DNA from 2 places in the Paenibacillus sp. Y280 genome. Region 1 is predicted to be linked to the other one. Evidence: riboswitches for the same ligand, from Rfam matches in the RefSeq annotation. Region 1 holds a riboswitch; the other holds the start of a gene.
What was found. A riboswitch is a leader RNA that binds a small molecule or an ion and turns the genes downstream of it on or off. The one in region 1 is predicted to bind cobalamin.
Positions count from the first base shown of each region.

Region 1 (3,157 bases):
AAGCGGCTTTGTCGGTATGTTCAGTGAAACGGCTTTAAACGTGGCGCTTAGCGATTTGATACGCGTATTCAACATAACGGCGCCGACCGTTCAATGGCTGACAACCGGATACCTGCTTACGCTTGGGATCTTGGTCCCCGTCTCGGGACTCTTGCTTCAATGGTTTACGACTAGACAGCTATTTATAGCGGCGCTAAGCTTTTCCATACTCGGTACGCTTGTAGCGGCGCTTGCCCCAAGCTTTGAAGTGTTAATGGCGGCGCGTGTCATTCAAGCCGTAGGCACTGCTTTGCTGCTGCCGCTTATGTTTAATACGATACTCATTATTTTCCCTGCTGAAAAAAGGGGAGCGGCGATGGGTGTTATCGGGCTCGTCATTATGGTCGCGCCTGCCGTAGGCCCAACGATTGCAGGTCTTCTCATTGAAAATTTGAGCTGGCATTGGATTTTCTGGTTATCGCTGCCGGTCTTAATTATTGCTTTATTGTTCGGGATTATGTATATGCAGAACGTATCCACGATTACGAAGCCTAAAATTGATGTCATGTCCCTCGTGTTCTCAACGCTTGGCTTTGGCGGCATCGTGTTTGCCTTCAGCAGCGCGGGCGAAGGAGAAGGCGGCTGGAGCAGCACAAAAGTGATCGCTTCGATGATCGTCGGTCTTCTGGCGCTTGTCATATTCGCTATTCGTCAATTGACGATGAAGCAGCCGATGATGAATTTGCGGGCATTTAAGCATCCGATGTTCGTTGTAGGTACGCTAATGGTGTTTATTTGCATGATGGTTATTTTATCATCGATGCTCGTATTGCCCATGTATTTGATCAGCGGACTCGGTCTTAGCGCATTAACGGCAGGACTTATCATGCTGCCAGGCGGACTTTTGAACGGGATTATGTCACCGATTATGGGCAGCTTGTTCGATAAATTCGGACCAAAATGGCTCGTTATTCCGGGGCTTGTTATCGTTGCCGCTGTGCTATGGTTTTTCTCTGGCATTACGACAGCATCCACGATTGCACTCATCATTGTGCTTCATTCCTGCTTGATGATCGGGATCTCCATGGTGTGGATGCCTGCTCAGACTAATGGTCTTAATCAGCTCCCGCCTGAGCTTTACCCGGATGGAACAGCGATTATGAACACCCTCCAGCAGGTTGCTGGCGCAATCGGCACAGCCGTTGCCGTAAGCATCATGACTGCAGGTATGAACAGCTTTATGAAGGGCGTGGATGATCCAACCGATCCTGCCAATGCGCCGCTCGCGATGACAGCGGGCATCTCGGATGCATTTATATTCGCTATGATCGTAGCTATTGTCGGCTTGATCGTCGCTTTCTTCATTAAACGGGTTCATGTAGGCAAGAGCAAGCAGCATTAATCGATAGGCACGAACCAAGAAGATTCGACCGTCACATGCGATCGAATCTTCTTGCTCGTTAACAGGCAATCTGTTATAGACAAACCACTGCAATCCCGATATGATTGATTAAACAATCGAATAATGATAAAGAAAAGGTGCAGACAAGTCGTTTTTTTGTTTGCTTAATAGGGAAGTCCGGTGCAACGCCGGCGCGGTCCCGCCACTGTAAGTGAAGAGCGATTCTCTAAACAAGCCACTGTCCGATCAAAGGATGGGAAGGCAGAGAAGCGTGATGACGCACGAGCCAGGAGACCTGCCTTTTCTTATTTTGTTTCCTATTCTTCGGGGGTAAGAATGAGGAGGCGTGATCGAAACGCAGCACATATCGTATCCTATTTATATGCTGAACTGATCTTTAATTTGACATGCAGATCCCTTTCAAAGAGGGATCTTTTTTTTGTTTTAACAGCGTTGTTTGATTAGTTAGGTTGAAAGGGAGCAGAGAGAAGACGATGGTTGTGAATAGTAAAAGATGGTTTTCCGGCTGCATCATACTCGTACTGATTATTGGTATGTTAGCTGGCTGCGCCGCACCGGGGCAAGAGGTGAATGTACAGGCGAATCAGACGCAGGAAGTCGGTGCATCGCAAGGCGATCAAGCAACGAATGCCGGCAGCAAGGAACAGCCTTCAGCGACAAGCGAGGCAGTGAAATCCGAGGCGGCTGCCCCGGCAGCTGAGCCAAAGTCGACTTCGACGGACAGCACAGAAAATAAGCAGCCTGCGGACGCCGCAGGAGATAAGCCGGCAACAGCTGCGCCAAAGCCTGACGCTAACCAGGTCAAAGCTCCCGCAGCGAAGGAGCAGATTACTTCCCCTTCAGCGATTCCAAGTGCCACGGCGAAGCCGGTTAAGACGGATGAGCCTGCGCCTGCCGTAACGCCGCAGCCAGCGAATATCGTGACCATTTCGATTGTAGCGGACGAAGAGACGGGCACTGTGCTTGAACCGACCGCCATCGAGCTCAAAAAGGACGATACGGTGCTTGAGGTGTTGAAGAGAATTACCCGGAAAAATAAAATTCAGATGGAGTACAAAGGTTTAAAAGCAGCGGCGTATATTGAAGGGATCGATAACGTATACGAATTCGATCACGGCGCGAAGAGCGGCTGGATGTACAAAGTAAATGGCGAATTTCCCAACAAAAGCGCTGGTGCCTATGCGCTCAAGGAAGGCGATGTTATCGAGTGGCTGTACACGATTGATCTCGGCAAGGATCTAGGAGCTGAATATGAATGAATACCGCCTTCGGTTCCGTACATCCGATCACAAGCTTCAGCTACTACGCGGGTGCGATCGCTTTTAGCATGCTTCTCTTCCACCCTTTATTTCTACTGACCTCGCTTGCTGTGGTCATGCTCGTTATTATTGTTCACGGCGAAGGGAAGCGGCTGCTTAAGCTGCTTCCTTATTATGTGCTGATGGGCGGCTCCGTCGCTGTTCTCAATCCGCTTTTTTCGCATCGCGGGAGGCATATTTTATTTTATTTCATGGATCAGCCAATTACGCTGGAAGCGATTTTGTACGGAGTGACGATGATGCTTTCCTTATTAGGGATTTTACTTGCATTCGTATCGTTTCAGCATATCGTCACGACAGACAAATGGATGTATTTGTTTTCCCGCGTGCTTCCGCGAACCTCTCTGCTCACGTCAATGTCGATTCGTTTCGTGCCGCTTTTTTTGCGAAGGCTGGAGCAGATTACAACCGTACAGCGGACAAAGGGCGTATCGAT
Region 1 covers NZ_JBXCIW010000015.1:54,827-57,983, reverse strand. The annotation lists gene lmr(B) (lincomycin efflux MFS transporter Lmr(B)) at 1-1,381, shown strand, start outside; cobalamin riboswitch at 1,500-1,698, shown strand; gene AC1TPC_RS18670 (DUF4430 domain-containing protein) at 1,882-2,661, shown strand; gene AC1TPC_RS18665 (energy-coupling factor transporter transmembrane component T) at 2,658-3,157, shown strand, end outside.

Region 2 (3,157 bases), on a different contig from region 1:
GCCAATAACGCCAGATACGGAAACCGCTGCTGCGGTGAGCAGCGTCGAGCTGATTAAGACGATAAGCTTTGTCCTCTCGACACGAATGCCCAGATGCGCTGCATGCCGCTCGCCAAGCACAAATAAATTGAGCGGCTGGCCGTAAGAGAGGAGCAGCGGCATTCCAATAAGCAGAAACGGAATCATCATATAGACATTTTCCCAGCTTCGCATAGCAAGCGAGCCCATCAACCAGAACAAGATCTGATTGACAACACCCTCCGACATGGAAACCATGAATGAAACGAATGCGCCAAGAAAGGATTGGATAATGACTCCTGAGAGAATAAGCGTTTCAATATGCATGACGCCCTTGTTGCGCGAGAGCCAAAAAACGCCAAGCAGCGTAACGATTCCTGTACTGAAGGCAACGAGCGGTATCGTCCATATGCCAAGCACGGTCTGCAGTCCAAACAAGATCATAAATGCTGCTCCGACCGAGCTTCCAGAAGCGACGCCTAACGTATAAGGATCGGCCAGCGGATTGCGCAGCACGCCTTGGAAGCCGGTGCCCGCAAGCGCAAGGCATGCCCCAACGAGCACGGCGAGCAAAACGCGCGAGAGCCGGACTTGTGTCACGACAGCTATTTGTCCGGGTGAATACGAAGTAGGCTTATCCGCAAACCACGGCAGTTGATGAAGAAGTATCCCCCACACGTCACGCAAGGATATGCCAGCCGATCCAATTGATAGACTAACAACGATAGAAACAGCAAGAAGGAGCATAGCTGCTCCTCCATACCAAACTAATTTATAGGTCATTTGATTATTTTACGAGATCCGGGTGAATGACTTTAGCAAGCTCAAGCAACCCATCAGCAAGACGTGGTCCAACGCGTACGAGCGGATCCTCCGTCACCGCATGCATGTGCTTATTTTTCACCGCATCGATGACATCCCAGCCTGGACGGCTTTCGATACCAGCAACGATTGGATTCGGGTCCTCCTTCAATGCAGGATATACAATAAATGCAGGATTTTGTTTTACAACTTCCTCAGCGCTAACCTCGTACCAGCCAGGCGATGCGGCTGCAATATTGATGCCGCCTGCAAGCGTCAGGAGCTCGTCGAGGAAAGTGCCTGAACCAACTGTCCAGCCTGGTGAAAACTCGAGGTATACTTTCTTCTTCTCCGCGTCCTTCACTGCATCGGTTACCTGCTGCTTAACTTCACGCATATGGTCAGCAACGGCAGCCGCTTCCGTATGTTTATTCATAATATGACCTAAATTTTCGATTTTGGCAATAACGGCATCATAGGTAAGCGGATCAGTCGCGAACACCGGAATGTTCAATTCGCGGAGCTTCGTGATCGCTTCCGTGTTCATCGACGGTGAAGCCAGCACAAGATCAGGGTCAAGCGCTGCTACGGCTTCAATGTTAGTCGTCATATCGCCTACTTTCGGCTTGGATGCAGCTTCCTCCGGATAGTTGCTATATTCATCAACCCCTACGACTTGCTCCCCAGAGCCAATGGCATAAATAGCTTCCGTCTCACTCGGTACAAGCGTAACGACCTTGGTCGGCGCTTGCTCGAACGTCATCTCCGTACCTGTATCATCCTTTATCGTTAGCGGATAACCAGATGATTCGCCCGATGGCGCCGGCTCATTCGTAGCAGCTTGCTCCGTATTAGCCGGTGTATTGCTAGCTTTGTTTTCATTGCCATTGCTTGCTCCGCATGCTGCTGTAAATACGAGCATCATCGTTAACAGCAAGCCAAACAGAATCTTCATCATATTGCGGTTCTTTCCGTTCATCTTGTTCTCCACCCCTAATTTTTTTATTCGTATAAAATAAAAAAAAGCATTTCCGGCAATTGTGCCAGAAATGCTCTTATACGCGCTCTAGTAAATAAACGAAGCGGCAGGCTTTCCAAAGCACGATCCCTAAGTCCACGTAGGTAAAAGTGTTATGTACAAACAGGCAGATTTTCTGACTTGGTCGTGACAGCGAGCGCTGGCTAGCTCCTGCTGCATTCCCTTACAGTGGCGGGTCCGTGCCGGATTCTCACCGGTCTTCCCTATTAAGCTTCAAGCAAGCGACTTCCAACAATCGAATGACCCATTGTCAGAAACTCTCCCATCAGCACCTATTTTTACGTATGAAATTATCAGATGTTAATATACACCGTCTCTCGGATTTTGTCCAACATTACTCGCTAAGCCAATCGGATCAGCTCCCTCCGTTCTGCTCCTGACAATTCCCGCATAGGTAACGTAATATGCCTCTTTCATTACTAAAGACGACGACGAATCCGTTTTATGCAAAAGGAGGTCACTAGCCGATATGCAGCCACAGCATAAATCACTATCGCCGCTTTATAAATTCGTCTTCCTGCTCATTGCCATTGCACTTCTAGCTGGTTTAGCGCTAACTTGGCTCCGCCAACGCGACAAAGCGCCTCCTCCTATTTCGGAGCATACTTTCGAGAGAGGCCATGCCATTTGGTGGATCGCGCCTAATCCGGCCAAAGTGCTTCGCGGCAACAGCTTTCTAATCGAACTTGCTGATGACTCTGGCGCGGCCTTGCAGGGAGCCAGCTTATCCGTAAAGCTGGAAATGCTGGATATGGTTTGCGGGGATTATGCATTTACAATGACCGAAGCTTCACCGGGCAAATATGAAGGTGAAGGCGTGCCGCTCATGGCTGGCACATGGAAGGCGACATTAACGGTTGAGACAGAAGCTCAAACCTATACTATCGTCAGATTGTTGAAGGCTGTTCATTAGACTGCTTACCATAGCCACGGATTTATCGATGGAATCACGCCGTTGACAGCCAGCCCTCGCAAAATCGAAATGACGCCTACGGCAATCGCCGTCACCACACTCGCCTTGCGCATGAAGCGCCGCCATTTTTTGTTTGCAAAGGATGCAATGGACGCTGCAGCAGCTAGGGCAGGAAAGGTAGAGAGGCCAAACAAGGCCATCACAGCCGCACCCTCGAGCCCCGAGCCGGTGGAGGCCGCTGTCATTTGCATCGCATATGTCAAGCCGCAGGGCAAGAAACCGAACGCGATGCCGGTCGCAAGCAAATGCCCGGTTTCTTGCTTCGCTGAGCGCTGTGCACCTCCTGCCAATCGCTTGTGGAGGAAGGTTGATAGTCGGTTCATGAA
Region 2 covers NZ_JBXCIW010000002.1:110,217-113,373, forward strand. The annotation lists gene AC1TPC_RS03220 (FecCD family ABC transporter permease) at 1-765, opposite strand, end outside; gene AC1TPC_RS03225 (ABC transporter substrate-binding protein) at 806-1,798, opposite strand; cobalamin riboswitch at 1,947-2,121, opposite strand; gene AC1TPC_RS03230 (FixH family protein) at 2,328-2,771, shown strand; gene AC1TPC_RS03235 (sulfite exporter TauE/SafE family protein) at 2,777-3,157, opposite strand, start outside.
Region 2: linked by a shared signal. The riboswitch ahead of AC1TPC_RS03225 (ABC transporter substrate-binding protein) and the one ahead of AC1TPC_RS18670 (DUF4430 domain-containing protein) in region 1 are both predicted to bind cobalamin.